4 regions of the Paenibacillus diazotrophicus genome follow, and region 3 is predicted to be linked to each of the others. Evidence: riboswitches for the same ligand, from Rfam matches in the RefSeq annotation. Region 3 holds a riboswitch; each other region holds the start of a gene.
What was found. Region 3 has a riboswitch for cyclic di-AMP ahead of ACAN54_RS29360 (NfeD family membrane protein). Riboswitches for the same ligand answer to the same signal wherever they lie in the genome.

Region 1 (4,379 bases), on a different contig from region 3:
CCTCATCACAGCCGCTCAATCTGGAGACCTGGAAATATACCGGTGATGATGCTTATACACGCAACGTATACATCCGGGGCAAACTGGTGCTCAAAGACATTGAACAGCAAGTGGGCACCAAAACCATGGATGCCATCATGGCTGCCTATGCCCGCAAATACCGATTCCAGCACCCTTCCACTGCCGATTTTCAAAAGACCGTAGAAAAAGTGACCAAAAAATCATGGCAAGCCTACTTTGATCAATATGTATACAGTGGCGGCGCTCCTGACTTTGCTGTAGATGACATTATCAATACCCTTCACAAAAAAGGGACCGGCACAGAAAATCCCCGTTATGATTCATCGGTCACCGTGAGCAACAAGAGCAGCCAGTACGGAGAGGTGCCTGTGAAGTTCACCTTTTCGGATGGATATACCGTTCAAAGATATTGGAATGCAAAAGACAGGGAAACTACGTTTCAACTCTCCTACAAAGCGCCGCTGGTATCGGCAGAGATTGATCCCGGGCACTCCATCCTGCTGGAGAGCAGGCATCTGAATAATTTCAGACTCGCGGAACTGGAACCCGACACGCTCTCACGCTGGACGCTTAGCATAACCAACCTAATTGAAAATCTGCTCGGAACTCTTGTCTGGTGAGGTGAAGGATTGTGAAAAGATCGATATCCCGCGGCTGGCACAGCATGAAAGAACAATTTTATATACTGATTCTGTTGTTTATCTACAGGCTGTTCTGGAGTTATTTCATGTACAAGTTTGTTAAAAGCGCAGTAGTTCCGATACTGCTGCGTTACCCTGATCAGGATGCAGGTGGCAGTGCAATGGGCAGACTTTTGTATTATGTGGAGGGGCAGATCGCACTAAGTACCCATTCCGGTGTTCAACAATGGCTCTGGATGCTGCTGGGTTTAAGTGCAATAAGGCTCCTGCTATCCCCATTCATCCGGGCAGGATTGCTCCATGAGCTTCATCAGGAACGTAAAGGCGAGCGTGGAATGTTCTTTTTTCCGGGTATGCGGCTATATGGGCTTCCGGTGTTGCTGTTCAGTCTTGCAGAATGGGTGCTTACAGCGCTGCCGCTCTACTGGCTTCTTCCCAAAATGTACGATCTGCTGCTTACCGGAATTGTGGATTATAAGCTGCTGCTGAAATTGGTACCCTACATTCTGGTTTGGCTATTATATCTATTCTTCATCCGAAAAATGCTGCTGTACATGCAGTTCGGTTATACAGGTGGTACAGGAACTCTGTCTTCTCTGCTGGTCTGTCTGAAAGTAATCATTCCTTCAGTGGGAGTATCGGCGGTGATGGGAGCAGGGGGATTGGTAATGATGCTTGCTTGTGGCGGGATGTCGATCTTTTGTCCCGGGATGCCGGCACTTCTGCTGAGGCAGTTCTCTCCCCTCCCCACTACACTGTTCAAAATGTGGGGAATCGCCGCACAATACCATCTCTGGTCCAGTAAATCATTTCCACAATAAATACTGCAATTTGCCGGCATAATAAAAGAGTCACTGCTCCTTGAGGGAGCGGGACTCTTTTTTTGGATTACAAAGTAAATAAGTGTATTTGCAAAACTGTAAATCCTCTGGTACAATGATGCCTGTACTACTAGTAACAAATTTGTAATCTTTAAGACGCAGCACATTCAAACACAATAAACTTACAAGCATTTGCAAATTGTCGACACGTCGCTCTTCTGGTGCATAAAACGCCAAATTCCCTGCACCGGGAAGTGGGGGAACCATATTTTGGGTGAATTGATCTCGCTTTAGAGGGGTCATAGGGGAACCTTCTACCGAATCCTTAAGCTAACCTCGCAGGCCTTGGAAGGAGTACATCTTTTGAGAAGTCAGAATTTTAAGAAAAAATGTACCGCAGCAGCACTTGGACTAGTAATGGTATTCTCCATCGGAGCTGGTAGCGCTTCCGCTGATTCGAAGATGGACAGCGTCATTGCTAAAACTATTGGAACCACCTATAAATTCGGAGGCACCAGCACAAACGGTTTCGATTGCTCCGGCTTCACCTCGTATGTTTTTAAAAGTGTCGGACTTACCCTACCACGCACGTCCAAGGCACAATTCAGCCTGGGAACATCCGTATCACGGAACAACTTGCGTTCAGGCGATCTGGTATTCTTCAATACCTTTGGATCAGGAGTTTCCCATGTCGGCATTTATGTCGGTGGAGGCAAATTCGCACAATCTTCCAGTTCGCGCGGTGTAAATATTTCTTCGCTGAGTCAAGCCTACTGGGCCAACCGCTACGTTGGCGCTAAACGAGTGATGAGCACTACAGCTTACAAGACCGTTGCCTACGACTAATTGAAGTTTTTATCCCCTCAAAATCACACCTCTAACAACTAAATGTAACTTATACGAGCCCGGAACTGATTATTGCCGTAATCATTTCCGGGTTTTTCCTTTTCCTTATTCTCCCTTTTACACACTTTTTAGAGCTTTGAAACACCCTTTTTGATAAATATTCCAGATACATCTTCCATACCTCTAACTCACGGAGTAATAAACAAGCGCAAATTAGGCATTTTTCTCTTAAAAGGCTCAAAAAATATGTATTTATATGCTTTTAGTGATTGCCAACTGCTTCTGTCTTTGTTACAATTATCGCAGTAAGTCGATAGTAACATTTTTGTAATTATTCAAACCTGATTTACAAAGGTTTTGTCATTGTTTGATCCGTAAGCTAATCCTAATCAACAGTCGTGCCGAGTTCCTTAATTATTAAGGAAACGGGGGAACCGATTTTGGGTGAATTGACCTCCTATTCACAGAGGGGTCATAGGGGACCTTCAACCGAACCCTTAAGCTAACCTCGTAGGCATTTGGAAGGGGTATTTACTTTTGAAGAAGAAGCTGGCAGCCGCACTACTCAGTTTTTCCATCATTCTTACCATCGGAGCGGGAAGCGCTTTCGCAGACTCCAAGATGGACCAGGTTATCGACAAAGCCATCGGTACTAAATACGTATCCGGCGGAGTTTCGACTAACGGGTTTGATTGCTCCGGATTTACCATGTATGTGTTTGATAAGATTGGAATCAACCTTCCTCACCAGTCTGGTTCCCAATATCAAATGGGTACTGCCGTATCCCGCGATAACATTAGACCAGGCGATCTTGTATTCTTTAATACAAGCGGCAAAGGAATATCCCATGTCGGCATTTATGTCGGTGAAGGCAAGTTCGCACACGCTTCTTCCAAGCGCGGTGTAACCATCAGCTCGCTGAGTGACAGCTACTACGTCAACCGCTACGTTGGCGCCAAACGAATTATGAGCACAGATGCTTATCAAGCAGTTGCTACTGATTCACAAGATAACGACGATGTACAATAAGGTCTAATATTGTAACTGAACAAGCTCTTTTCCAGGATTTTTGCCGAAATCTTGGAGGGGGCTTGTTTTTTTGTCTCTATAAAAGTTACTTACCCTCCTCGTTATTTGTAAAACATAAAAAACCGCGATTTTTGCTAATTCTAAAAATATATTTTTATGCGTCGAAATGGAATGGTTTTGTATATAATTATGATATAACGTTTCATTCTGAAGGGAGGCGGATAGCGGATGATTAGTTCTTCTGTAACATTTTACGTTGTCCCCATGGAAGTGAATCACGCTGCAGAAATATGTGAATGGGTATATAAACCTCCATACAACATTTATGGCTGGATGTCCTGGGAGCAAATGCAGGCCTTGGATGTTGAATTCGGTGATCCCCGGCTGCGCAGTGAGCAGTATGTTTCTGTGCTGAATAGTCAAGGTATCCTCTGCGGTTTTGCACAGCTATTCCCGATGGAGGGTGTTGTCCGGCTTGGAATTGGCATGCGGCCTGATCTATGCGGGCAGGGTATGGGCCATCTGTTCATGAACGCCATCGTCAAGGAAGCCCTATCACGTTATCCGGAGCGTGAGATTGATCTGGAGGTGCTTACCTGGAACCAGAGGGCTATTCGCGCTTATCAAAAAAGCGGATTTACCATTACAGATACTTATGAACGCCGGACTCCGACGGGAGATAAGCCATTTTATTGTATGGTCTATAACAAATAGCACAAATCATTCATTTTTTTGTCACAAATGCTATGATAACGCTTTACCTTCTTGTATAATGTAGGAAGCAGCTTACATGGAGGGGACGGATGCAGATGCAGAAATGGATCATGAGCGGTTTGTTTTTTGCCGCCTGTGCCTTTGCGGTAATCTTAATGTTCACCTTGCCCGGCAAAGCCGAAGTCGCTGAGGAGAACAAACCAACAATGCCCGAAGTACAGATGGATGCGGCGAGCGCCGAGGCTACAGTGAAGGCTAATTGCATCACCTGCCATGGTGACCAGCTCCAGGGCGCTGTCGGCCCTAG
Region 2 (4,379 bases), on a different contig from region 3:
GAAATAGATAAGCTCCCGCTTGCTGCTATCGTCCAAAGTATCGGCAAGCTTCTTCAGTTCCTTTAAATCCATAGGTAAATCATCTCCGAAAAATGATATTACCTTTATTATAGAACGTTTGTTCGTAATAATCAAATATCAACAATAAGGTTTAACATAGCCAATACAAAAGAGCCGCTCCCGAAGTATCCGGAAACAGCCCTGTTAATGTAATACATCTATTTATTTATGCAAATGATAAGGCACTGTCGCTACGATGATATCTTTTTGATTCATCAGATAAGAGCGGATGAACAAGCTGGTCTGGTTATGCAGGATCGCCTGCCACCAATGCTTCGTAATAAACTGCGGAATGAGTACCGTGATATGGTCGGTAGAAGCGGTCTTCCACTCCACTGTATCAATGAACTTGACAAGCGGACGAAGAATGCTGCGATACCGGGAACGTAGTACAATTAAGCGCACTCCCGGATTCCATTCCTCCCACTTCTGTTCCATTTTGTTAATTTCTTCTTCATCAAATCCAACATACACGGCTACCACATTATCCGTTAAGGACTTGGCATAGCTGATGGAATGCAGAACTGCACGGGTTACACCTGCGACAGGAACAACTACGGTGCTTCCTTTGATACAAGGTTTATCCGTTTCCGGACAAATACGCAGCTGATCTGCTGTATTGAGATAATGGCGGTGAATCCGGTGGAACACGAACATTACAACCGGCAGGAAGATAAAGGCCATCCATACACTCGAGAACTTCGTGATGATAAAGATCAGAGTAATGGTCAGGGTAGTAAGCATCCCCACCGTATTCACAGCAAATTTATTTTGCCAGCCTTTAGGTTTGGATTTATACCAGTGCACCATCATACCAAGCTGGGACAGGGTAAAAGGAATGAATACACCCACTGCATACAAAGGAATCAGACTTTCTGTATTTCCATGAAAAGCAGCGACAAGCAGGGCTGATAATACACCCAAGAAGATAATGCCGTTAGAGAAGCCCAAACGGTCGCCTCGGACCATAAAGGCATGGGGCAGATATTTATCTTTGGCAAACATAAACGCCAGCAGCGGGAAAGCTGAGTAAGCCGTATTGGCTGCAAGGAAGAGAATTACAGCAGTAATCCCTTGAATGAAGAAGTACAAACCACCGCGTCCAAAAGTAGATTCAGCAATTTGGGATACAACTGTAGCTTTGGTATCCGGTGTAATTCCGTACCAGTAGGCGAGCAGCGTGATTCCTGTAAACATACTTCCAAGGATAATTCCCATCATCATCAAGGTTTTGGCCGCATTTCTCTCAGCAGGTGCCTTGAAGTTTGGAATTGCGTTCGATACCGCCTCTACTCCTGTAAGGGCCGAACAGCCGGAGCTGAAGGCTTTAAGCAGTAAAAACAAACTGACATTCGATACAGCAGCCCCGATTTCTGGAACATTGGCATGGGCTCCGCCGGTTGCATATTTGAATATTCCCGCAATGATCAACACGAAGATCGATACTACGAACAGATACACAGGAATAGCAATGAACGATGCAGATTCCGTAACGCCTCGTAGGTTGACAAGGGTCAAGAGCAGAATAACGGTTACGGCGATTAGAACACTATGATTATGAAGATTAGGAAAAGCGGATGTGATCGCATCCGTCCCTGCCGACGCACTAACCGCAACGGTCAAAATATAGTCGACCAGAAGCGATCCGCCTGCTAAGAGTCCAGTAGGAACCCCGAGGTTGCTCTTGGCAACGATATACGCGCCTCCGCCTTGCGGATAAGCAAAAATAGTCTGGCGATAGGATAAAATCAAAATAGCCAGCAAGCCCAATACGGCTAATGCAATTGGCAATGAGTACCAGATAGCTGTGAAGCCTGCGGCTACCAGCACAATCAGGATTTGTTCCGTTCCGTAGGCTACAGACGAGAGCGCATCAGAAGACAGGACAGCCAGTGCTTTCACCTTGGATAACTTTTCATGATCGAGTTCGTTCGACTTCATCGGACGCCCGATCAATAGTCGTTTTACCTTGCTTACCATTGTAGTAACAGTTCCTCTCTTTGCTTACGTTGAAACGGTAATACCGTGCGCTGTTTTCATTGGTGGATTTCATAAATGCAGGCACAAAAATAAGCATACGGAAATGATCCGCATGCTTACGCATCGTCATTATCCCACCGTTGCTTACGAGGTTAGCTGGCGGATTCGGGCTGTGGTAGCCCTACGGTTATAGCCCTTGCGGACCGTTCCCGATTCACCCCTTTGGCGCTTGGCCAATGTTGGTTCCCCCGTTTTTCCTTACAGAAAATTCAGCGCATATTCAACTTCTCACAAGGTCTAATGATAGTCTACAATGCCTCTTCCGTAAAGCGGTGAAAAAAATGAAAAAAGAATGAAAAAACATCCAATTTACGCAAAACAAAGATGAGGGATATAGCGATCTTTCATTCTCTGCGAATATCCCTTCATACCGGGTTTTTTCATGATTTTTATCTATATTTGTGTCAGAAATTTCAGGAATGATTGCCCTCTATATTCTGCTGTGGCTCTGTCTAGTCTACGGTGTCCTCTTTACGCCCGGTCCAGAGCAAAATCGTGATTAGAGCAAATGCGATCAGGGCAAGCAAAGGGATCGTAATGAACCCGAAAAAATTAAGATAATCTTTATTACAGGGTACGCCAATCGTACATGGGAGCACCTTGCTGAGTGCAGGAATCTTCTGCTCGGCATAATGATAAACACTTATGCTACCCCCAATTAGACTTAAAGGAAGCACATAAGGAATTATCTTTTTGTCATTCCGGTATGTGGCAATGCCCAGCAGGATGAGCTGCGGGTACATAAATATACGCTGGAACCAGCACAGCTTACATGGCTCGTACTTTAGGACCTCGCTAAGATACAAGCTTCCCGCTACCGCAATAACGGACACGAACCAGGCCAGATAGAGACAGTGGCGCCTGCAGAACGTAGAGAACTTCATCACTCGGCGCTCACTGCTTCGGAAGCAGACTTCATCTGTGCATCTATGGCTTCCATATTGAATGGCTCCTCTACTTTGTATCCATTAATAAATACAGTAGGTGTGGAGGTGACTCCGGTATCCTTGGCAAGAGTAATATCCTTTTGCAGTTCACTTTCATAGGTCCGTTCCTTGATATCCTTGCGCAACAGATCTAAATCAATGGGCAGCTTTTCCTTCTCTGCCAGATTCACCAGAAAATCCTGTGTAGCCCATTCAGCATTTTCATCCCCTTGATTCGCATAAATTGCATCGTAATACTTCCAGAAAGCATCACTATTCTGATGGTATACCGAGAGGGCTGCCAGAGAGGCCGTTTCAGAATCCGGACCGATAAAGGCCATATTTACGAAGTAAATAGCTGCTTTATTCTGATTCACATATTCCTGGGCCAGCTGTGGCTTGATGACACCTGCAAAATTGGCACACGCCGGGCATTTGAAATCACCGAATTCGACGATTTTAACCGGTGCATCCGCTTTGCCCAGTCTTGGAAGCTCACTGTAATTGAATTGAACCGCTTCGCCTGAACCTGCATTGGAAGAAGAGTCCTTCGATGCCAAAAGAATAAGCACGGTGAAAATAATCACTACAATGGCCACTGTGCTAATAATCAGGATTCTCGTTTTCTGCTTGTCCTGTTCCTGTTGTGCCCTGCGTTTCTCCGCTTTGCTTAATTGGGGAAGCATGACATTGTTTTTATTTGATTTGTTCAAATGAGAGTTCCTTTCTGTCCCGTCGGGACTGTTGTGATGAAGGTATTTCCTTTAAAATTATATAATTAAAACTCTCTTATTGGCAAACCTCCTGTTGAGGAATAGGTTCCATCCGCTGCAGAGGGATTCTGAAGCTAAAAACACTCCCCCCGCCTGTGGCATTTTCCGACCAAATGCTTCCCTCCATAAGTTCTACGAGTTTCTTGCAGATCGCCAGCCCGAGACCTGTGCCGGGATATTTGCGGGTATGGGAAGCATCTGCCTGGGAGAATGGCTGAAACAACATTTTATACTTATCCGGCGTGATCCCAATCCCTGTATCCTTCACCGTGAATTCAAGAACCATAGACGCACCCAGAGCGCTGTATGGAGCTACGGATACTGTTATCCCCCCATGATGAGTAAACTTGACTGCATTGCCGATTAGATTAACCAAAATCTGCCGGATGCGCGCGCTGTCGCCTATGAACAATTCCGGAACGGCGGGGTCCAGCTGAAGTGACATTGCCAATTCTTTTTGGGTGGCAGCAACCTTGAAAAGGTTCACACACTCCCGCATCAATACAGGAAGATTGAAATCCGTTTTTACCAGCAGTATGTTTTCTGCTTCCAGGCGGGATATATCCAGAACATCGTTCAT
Region 3 (4,379 bases):
TCTACAGCAATGCCAAGATGTTCAAGCTTCCAGACAATATGGTGTTTTCCAACCGCAAAAGTATACTGATCCGGCAGAACGCGAACAGGCTCATATGGCGCCGAGAAAATCTCACCCGTCTCTTCATCCTTCACATAGAGAAACCGGCCGGGATGATGGGCATAGTAAGGCTGCTCCGGCTGCATAAAGGTCTTCGCTTCCAGATTCGGCGCATAGGAATACTTGGCAGGCTCAGGCTGCATAAACTGCGCGACCGCATACCCGCGGCAATTGACGTGAATCATCATCTTCTCGTTCCATAGAAACCCTGAAGCTTTGGGGAGCTGAGTGGGGCTCGTCAATTCAACATATTCATTGTCTTCTGTAGCTCTAATCATTATTTAGCCTCCCTATATTAAGTACCTATTCAATCTAATCACATAGTAGTTTTAGTATAACGGTCATAGATGAGATAGTACATTGTCCAATGGTAACGTTTTCGGCAGCAGTAAAATAAGGGATGTCCCGTAAGTGGGACACCCCAGCAGTATTATGAGTAGGAACGCTTGTAGTATAGAAATACAAAGCCGTGAAATTACTGCTCTTTGTTCCGGCCGAGCAGCCCACTGAGAGCCTCTGTCACGTTCATACCGGTAAGGGTCTGAGTTAATTCAGGAACCTGGGCCATGATTTTGGCGATATCACCGGTAATTTTGTTCACGCCGGATGATGTTCCATCCTGGGAAATCACTGTAATCTTATCCACCTTGGCCAGCGGAGAAGCGATCTTTTCAGCCAACTCTGGCAGAACCTTTAAGAATTCCACTGTAAGCGCGGCTTGCGTGAACTGTTTGTACGCTTCAGCTTTCTTCTCCAGCGCCCCCGCTTCTGCCGCTCCAGCCAGTTGAACAATTTCCGCGTTGGCTCTCCCCTTTGCCAGTTCTGCTTCCGCGGTCGCCAGCCCCCGCTTGGTCATGGTGGCTGCCTCTGCTTCCGCCTCAAGAATCTGCCGCTGCTTGGCGGCTTCCGCTCTCATGATCGTAGCCTGGTTCTCGGCCTCAGCAGGCTTGATCACCGTCGCCTCCAGTTCTTTCTGTCTCAACTCAACTTCGATTTCCCGGACGGTCCGGTTAGCCTCTGCTTCCATCTGCGTGATCTTGACCTGCTCGGTAACCAGCGACTGTTTGATCTTGTTCTGCTGCAATTCGTACGCAAGATCCGCCTGCGCTTTCTTCACTTCTGTCTCCAGCTTAAAGTCTGCCTGCTTAATGTTCAATTCCTTCTCGAACTGGGATTCCTTGGCGCGTGCGGCAGTTCCTGCTTCAATGGTAGCCTGATGTGCATTGGCTTTGGCAATGGAGGATTCTTTCTCCGCCTCGGCTTGCTTGATCTGAATGTCGCGTTCCGCTTCGGCTTTGGCGATGCTGGCATCGCGGCGGATGCGCTCAATCTCCGGAACCCCCATATTGTCAATATATCCTTTGTCATCAGTAATCTTCTTAATGGTGAAGCTGACTACCTCAAGCCCCATCTTGTCGAGGTCTTCCGAACAGGTCTCCCGCATTTTGCTGTTGATCTCGTCAGGAGTTTTTAGAATAGATTCCACCGTTAATTGTCCGATCAAGCCGCGCAAATGACCTTCCACCGAATGTAGAATAATCGTCTCGCGGTCTTCCTCCGGCCGGTCGATAAACTGCTCACTGGCAGTCAGAATAGCCGTAGGATCGCTCTTAATCTTTATCTGGGCTACCGCCTCCAGGTTAAGCTTGATGCCTTGCTTGGAGAACATCGCCTGCGCCGGGATAACATCGAAGCTCATCAGCATCATTGAGATGGTCTTATTGTTCTGGAAACCGGGGATAACGAACGTCCCGCCGCCCTGAACTACTCTTTTTCCGCCAAGGCCGTACACAATCATTGCCTGATTGGGCGGAACCTTTTTATAAGCGTTCACGATACTGAACAAAGCCAGCAGAATTACAACAACGATTCCCGAGATTAAATAAAGAATAACCATTATGTCCGACACTCCCCATTAATTATAATTGTTCGATTTCACTCTCGAAGAGAGTTACTGTCGCCATTCCCTTATCCACCTTCAAAATAATCACCCTGTCGCCCTTGGCAAGCTGCTGGCCGGTTTCTGCCCGCACTCCAATAGAGCGCATCGTCCCGTGCAGTACATATTTCATTTCTCCAACGGCTTCATCCACCGCAGGTATGCTGATGTACCCGAGTTGCCCAACCTGCTCATAATCCATTTCATTCATGCTGCTGTCATACCGGGTCATCACCCGGGCCAGCACCGCATACATCAAACTGCCGAGCAGCAAGGCAACCACGGTGCAGATCAGTACCACTGCAAGTAGATTCATTCCTGTAAACCGGGTAAGCACATAACCAGTCCCGCCCCAGACCGTGACGAACACCATCAGAGGGAGTATGGGCACAAAGCCTGGACCGCCAGCATCGGCGCCTCCCGCATGAAGATGACCCGCCAAGCCATGCCCATGAAATCCTCCGCTGAGGAGGAGCAATAGTCCAACCCAGAAGCACACGATAAACACAGTAACGATAATAACACCCCCTTTAAAGCATTTAAAATAACGCTCAATCGCTCTAATTCCCGTTGTTATAAGATTTTAAGTTCCTTATACAGACCGCCTTTCCTCTCTGTATGCGCAACAAAAAGACCACAGAAGCGGCAGGGCTCTCCGTGGTCGGTTAATCGATCATGGCGCTCATCCTCTCTCTTCGAGGCTTACGGGGTTAGCTGACGGATTCGGGCAGCGAGATTGCCCTACCCTGCTGGTACTGTGTTATTCAGTATGCAGCAAGGATTCACCCCAGGGTGAGCGGCTGCTATCTGAGCAAAAGCCGTATTCACCATTGGTTCCCCCGTTCCCGTTGCCGGAATTCAGCCATTTGAGAACAGTTATATTACATTCGGTTGTTGATTTGAATCTTACGCCTGTGGCCATTTATTGTAAAACATGGCGGATGACAAAAGAAACCAAAAATGCCGCCCCTTCACGTATGAATGCGCATTCTTTGGTTTCGCTCTTAAGCGGCCGATGATTTGCTCCTTTTTGCTCCATTTCTCGCAAGCTCTCCCAATGACCGAAGCCAAGGCACACGCACTATACACCTTAGGCGCTTACGGTGTTGACAGCCGGGTCGAAATCCGGAAACAAAGCTGATAGCTGCCGCTTTTCCGCAATCTGTCCGTCCTCTCCGCTAAAGCAAGCCACCCATGATCAAAAATGCAGAGCAGCGATCCTTCAATAACTGGAGAATCGCTGCTCTGCTCACTTTTTGTGGTTTTAAGAATGAATAAAACTGCCTTCCGTTAACAGCCCCAAATTACACTTGTCTCTTTTTCCCGGAGAACCGGCATTAGTTAAGTGAATCCAACAGCGTCTTTAATTGTGGGTTGAGCTTCAACGCATTCAGGATGATCTGCATTGCTTCTGCGCGTGTGGCATTGCTCTTAGTATAAAATTTCCCATCCGCTTTGCCGCTTATGATACCAGCTTGTGCTTCAGCTTTGATCTCGTTTGCTGCATAGGAGCCCTTCAGGTCATCGAAATTGCCTTTGGTGGTGTCCTTTGTTAGGTTGCCAAGGTTTATGACGCGGGACAAAAGGACAACCATTTCCTCGCGGGTGATTGTTTTATTTGGCTTGAACGTAACATCCTCGTAGCCGCTGATAACTCCTGCCTCTGCGAGCTTCTCGATGGCGCCTTTAGCCCAGTGGTTACCGACGTCCTTAAAAACAACACCAGTATTGCTGCCGCCTTTGATATCGAATACCCGACTCAGAATCACTGCAAATTCAGCGCGTGTGATCTCACCATCCGGCTTGAACGTACCATCCTTGTAACCTTCAATCACATGTAGCTTCACGAAAGTATCGATAGTTTTTTCGGCCCAGTGTCCTTTCGTATCAGCAAATTCAACCTTAACATTAGATTTCTTAGCTTCCTCTACCTTGGACTCGAAAGCATTAACTAAGTTTATTACATTAACAATGCTGCTATTAAATACATCAACTGCTGGTTTCGTAGATCCAGGTGGTGTCACTGTTGGCGTTATACTGTCCGCCGGCGTACCACCCGGTGATGGCTGCCAGGATACATCCTCCCGATTCACAGTTACCATATACGTATTGCCAGTCCCGTCTGGGGCCGTTACGCTAATCTGAATCAGGTTCGCGCCTACCTGTAAATTGTTGGCTCTATACGTATACATATTGCCGGTTACGGAACTGTATACGGCTCCCGAAACGGTAAACGTCGCATGAGAATCCGCTGTGGTAAAAGAAAGATTGCTGCTTGAAACGGAATTAGCTACACCATTCACGTTATATTTCATAGTTGCTGCTGTAAATGCTGGTGTCA
Region 4 (4,379 bases), on a different contig from region 3:
GTCACAGTTCATACAGGACTGGAGCCAGCCTGGATGGAAGACCATCACCTGACCGCCCATGACCCGCAAATGATTGTGCAGCAGAGAAGACTGCATATTAAGCGCCGCCTTGGACATACAATAACCGTACATATTAATCCGCTGATTACGGCCAATGCTGCCAGCTTCGGAGGAGATGTTCACAATCAGTTTGTGCTTGCCCTGCAGCAGGAGCCCCATCAGCGAATTGCTGACCCTAAGAGCGCCAAGCGTATTCACATTATAAATGCGTGCCATCGCGGTGTCATTCATGTCTACCAGCATGGTGGCATCATCCGCACGATCAATAATTCCAGCATTGTTAATAATCATATCCAGATGCCCTGTGCATCCTGCAATGGTTCGTGCTGCACGCTTTACACTGTCACTGCTGCCGACATCCATCGGAACCAGAATTAACTGCCCCTTGTACTTAACTGCGAGTGCTTCCAGTGCTTCCGACTCCTCCATGTACCTCCCTGCAAACACCTTATAGTGATTCTCCAGCAGCCAGCGCACAAGGAAAAACCCGAGTCCCCGGTCAGCACCGGTAACACAAGCGACCTTTTTCATGGAATGGGTCACTCCCTTTTATTTGACATCAGTATACAGAAATCGCCAATTCCCTTCCACCTTAGCATGACAATTGTCATTTTACAACGTCCTCTGTTGGACTATCGGGCTATTCAGGGCCTGCTGATTCTTCTTTTTGATTTAATTTTGAACTATGTTACAATCAGGAATATCATTGCTAGCAACCGAATTGTTAGCAAAATAAACTGCCAGGAGCGTGACCTAAATGTCTATACAACAAATCCACAGTCTTGATGAATTGCATGAATACATTGCCCAGCCCGGTAAAAAACTGCTCTTCAAGCACAGCACCACCTGCCCGATCAGCGCCAAGGCGAATGAAGAATTCCAGGCTTATGTCCAGAGCTCCGGCACTACCGCTGCTGTGGTTCATGTGATTGAAGACCGCCCGGTCTCCAACCAGATTGCCGAAGACTTCGGGATCAAGCATGAGTCTCCGCAAATCTTCCTGCTGGAAGATGGTGAGGTCCGCTGGAACACCTCCCACTGGAAAATCACCCGCGATGCCCTCAAGGAAGCTGTGAGCCAATGAGCCAGCCTGTGATCATTTATTCTACAGCCAACTGCAGTGACTGCAATCAGGTGAAGCAGCTGATGAAGGAGCAGGACATTCCTTTTGAAGTACGGGATGTAATGACCAGTACCGTTTATCAGGAAGAGGTTGAGAAGCTGGGCTTCATGGGCGTTCCTGTTACTGTATCTGGAGCACATGTCGTCAAAGGATTCAATCTGCCCGAGCTGAACAAGCTTATTGCAGCAGCCAAATAGATCAGATTCATTGGGCTAATTAGAGCAGCAAGATATCCGGGAGGAGTAGTCTCCCGGATATCTTTTTGTCTGGTGCATGAATGAATACGCATTCATATCAGCGATTCCAATCCTTATTATCCCCCAAATATAAAAACTGGCGTGCGAATGAGATAATGAGCCGATAAGTGGCAAGATATATGGTTTTACCTGTTTATTTCCTTTGAACTTTCCGATTTCAATGTGAAATTGACGGAACCACTCCCTTTTTCCTTTTTACAAAGATATTCCTGAAAGAGTATGATTCGTTTTGAACTTATTCATGGAAACCAATCAACGCTGAATTCCCGTCATACGGGAAACGGGGGAACCACCAGGCCAAAAGCCTACATGGGGTGAATCCAAAGGAGACTGCAGAGATGCGGCCTCACAAGGCAGGGCGACTCTCACCGCCCGAATCCGACAGCTAACCCCGTAAGCGTATAGAGAGAGAACTTGATCCGCCACGCTTTTGCGCCAGGTTTATTTGAACCTGTACGGAAGCCGCAGCAGAGGTCCTCCTCTGCTGCGGCTTTTTTGCGCAACATATTTGGGGAACGGGGCTTCGCCGGGGGAGCGGCTGGAAGCTGGGCGAACTGGTGTATCTAATCCGAGGAGGAAACTGGAATGGAATCGCGCACGGCGGCTTCCGCATCCGAATTTGCGGAATATGTTGAAAAGTACAGCGAAAATATCCTTACGCTCTGCAGTCTGCTGCTGGGACAGGGTTCTGAAGCGGAGACGGCTGCCGTGAAGAGCTTCACGGAGCTGTATGTGCCTTATCTGCGAAAAGGCTGCTGCCCGCAGAGCTTCTCCATTCTGGCCTACCGCGCATGCATTCGGCATTGCTCCCGGATTGCACAAGACCGCAAAGCCTGCCTTGCAGCTTGCCTGCCCTGGGAGGATCAGGTTGTGCATGCGCTACGGTATGGCATGCGGCTCCCCTTGACGGAGATCAGCGAGATCCTCATGAAGAGCCTGCCTGAGCTTAAGGCGCAGCTCCGGCAAATGCGTGAACTGCTGGCGGCACATGAAGCTACACTGCCCACATCAAATTTATCTGCCGGATAAGATCGAATAGCATGCAGCATAGTGAATAGATATCATTCAAAAAAGCCGCGGCAACCTGCCGCGGCTTCTGATTCGTTCTTATTCTTTTTTGCCCTTTTTGCTTCTTTTGTCTTTTGCACCATTGCCGCCCTTGGCAAATCTCAGGAATGCCATGCAGCATCCTAATAATCCTAAACCAAGCAATAACGTCTGCAGCGCACCCAGCCAGGTTGAGCCTTCTGAATGAATTAGACTACTGATGATAATCAGCAGAATCGAAGCCGCAACCAGTAAGGGCGTTTGTCTTTTTTTCATCAACATTACCACTCCTTACTTACTAAGGTACACTATACAGCATGATTTCGCCAGATGAACGGATAACGGATGTCTGGCTTATTTCGCGTCTTTAAAGCCCTTGTTCTTAGCAAACGTCCAGATGGACAGCAGCATTATAGCTATCCCAGCTCCCGCCATTACTCCCTGTACAAAATCGCGCAGATTCGATCCGTCGGAAGAAATCAGCAAACTTCCGGAATTGAGCAGCATACCTGCAAACATCAATAACGCGAATGATTGTTTCTTTTTGTCCATCCTGAACTCTCCTCACACAGTTAGTGGGTTCCACTCAAATCTTGTAAGCCTTCATCGCTTTTCTGATCTCCTTGATGCTTGGGCGTTTGCCGTACATCAGAACGCCTGTGCGGTAGATCTTGGCGGCGAGCCAGCCCAGTCCGAAGGTGGTCACGAGCAAGATGATGAGTGATACGGCAATCTCCCAGAACGCTACTTCCCCTATACCGATGCGCAGCAGCATGCTGAGCGGTGAGGTGATGGGCACAAAGCTCGCCACTTTGATAAGCATAGTATTAGGAGCTGAGATGCTAAACAACGGAATGTAGAAGGCCAAAAAGGTACACATCATTACCGGCATAACGGCCTGGCCCAGATCCTCCGTGCGGCTCACAATGGAGCCTACAGCAGCATACATCAGTGCATACAGGAAGAATCCAAGAATATACAGGATAAAACCGTATACCAGGATGCCATAATTCAATTGTCCAAGATCCAGGTCAAAATCAGTCAATATGCTGGCGTTATGCGGAAGCATCAGATTGATGGCAATACTTGCCGAGATAATGGCAATCTGCATCAGGCCGACCAGGAAGATCCCGATCACCTTGCCGAACATTTGCGTGAGCGGCGAAGCGCTGGTAATCAGAATTTCCATGATGCGGGAGCTTTTCTCTGAGGTTACTTCTGCCGAAATCATATTTCCAGTCATGGTAATCGACATAAAGAAGAGGATCAGCAGCACATAGACGATAACATAATTGATAGCTGGCTTCGATTTATCTGCTGCCGCCCCACCGTCTGTTCCATCCGTACTAAGCTGCTGGGTGCCGATGGACACCGGCGCGAACATCGCCGCTACCTGTTCCTGAGTCAGCTTATCACCGGCGATCAGCTGTGTATTGATCTGCTGCAGTGCACTCTGAAGGTAAGTCTGCACATCTCCATCCAGTTCCCCGTCCTTGCTGTGATAGGTGACTGGAGGCACGCCTTCCCCGCCTTTGGCATCAAAGGTAAGGTAGCCTTCGATGGTATTGTCATCAAGTCCCTTCTTCAGGGCAGCATCATCCGCCGAGGTAAAGGCCGTGAAAGCCACGGTGTCCTTATCTTTATCTTTATCTGCATCCGCATCCGGATTCACAGGCGGCGCATATGCCAGCAAGAGCTCAGCGGCACGGTTCCCCTGTTCAGCCACAACACCGATCTGTGTGTTCTTGGCCCCATCATCCCCTTGGAATACCTTGATGAGATATGGCACGTTCATACCGATGCTGAGCAAGAGCACCAGAATCAATGTAGTAATCATGAAGGATTTGGTTCTGACTTTGTTCTTAAACGTAAAGCTGATAATTGTCCCCATC

Region 1: another riboswitch for cyclic di-AMP. It lies ahead of ACAN54_RS29475 (C40 family peptidase); the one in region 3 lies ahead of ACAN54_RS29360 (NfeD family membrane protein).
Region 2: another riboswitch for cyclic di-AMP. It lies ahead of ACAN54_RS02580 (APC family permease); the one in region 3 lies ahead of ACAN54_RS29360 (NfeD family membrane protein).
Region 4: another riboswitch for cyclic di-AMP. It lies ahead of ACAN54_RS18535 (hypothetical protein); the one in region 3 lies ahead of ACAN54_RS29360 (NfeD family membrane protein).

Annotation. Positions count from the first base shown of each region.
Region 1 is NZ_JBGJZN010000016.1:16,267-20,645, reverse strand. Features, by position in the region: gene ACAN54_RS29490 (M1 family metallopeptidase) at 1-641, shown strand, start outside; gene ACAN54_RS29485 (hypothetical protein) at 686-1,483, shown strand; cyclic di-AMP (ydaO/yuaA leader) riboswitch at 1,705-1,843, shown strand; gene ACAN54_RS29480 (C40 family peptidase) at 1,901-2,329, shown strand; cyclic di-AMP (ydaO/yuaA leader) riboswitch at 2,719-2,861, shown strand; gene ACAN54_RS29475 (C40 family peptidase) at 2,867-3,358, shown strand; gene ACAN54_RS29470 (GNAT family N-acetyltransferase) at 3,587-4,072, shown strand; gene ACAN54_RS29465 (c-type cytochrome) at 4,168-4,379, shown strand, end outside.
Region 2 is NZ_JBGJZN010000001.1:579,614-583,992, reverse strand. Features, by position in the region: gene ACAN54_RS02585 (IS1595 family transposase) at 1-72, opposite strand, end outside; gene ACAN54_RS02580 (APC family permease) at 223-2,040, opposite strand; cyclic di-AMP (ydaO/yuaA leader) riboswitch at 2,167-2,325, opposite strand; gene ACAN54_RS02575 (disulfide oxidoreductase) at 2,553-2,984, opposite strand; gene ACAN54_RS02570 (DsbA family protein) at 2,984-3,739, opposite strand; gene ACAN54_RS02565 (ATP-binding protein) at 3,816-4,379, opposite strand, start outside.
Region 3 is NZ_JBGJZN010000015.1:48,372-52,750, forward strand. Features, by position in the region: gene ACAN54_RS29350 (GH36-type glycosyl hydrolase domain-containing protein) at 1-377, opposite strand, end outside; gene ACAN54_RS29355 (flotillin family protein) at 575-1,996, opposite strand; gene ACAN54_RS29360 (NfeD family membrane protein) at 2,019-2,546, opposite strand; cyclic di-AMP (ydaO/yuaA leader) riboswitch at 2,723-2,912, opposite strand; partial or broken gene ACAN54_RS29365 (S-layer homology domain-containing protein) at 3,376-4,379, opposite strand, start outside.
Region 4 is NZ_JBGJZN010000004.1:368,084-372,462, reverse strand. Features, by position in the region: gene ACAN54_RS18550 (SDR family NAD(P)-dependent oxidoreductase) at 1-591, opposite strand, end outside; gene ytxJ (bacillithiol system redox-active protein YtxJ) at 818-1,144, shown strand; gene ACAN54_RS18540 (glutaredoxin family protein) at 1,141-1,380, shown strand; cyclic di-AMP (ydaO/yuaA leader) riboswitch at 1,687-1,856, shown strand; gene ACAN54_RS18535 (hypothetical protein) at 2,026-2,469, shown strand; gene ACAN54_RS18530 (hypothetical protein) at 2,548-2,763, opposite strand; gene ACAN54_RS18525 (hypothetical protein) at 2,842-3,039, opposite strand; gene ACAN54_RS18520 (ABC transporter permease) at 3,074-4,379, opposite strand, start outside.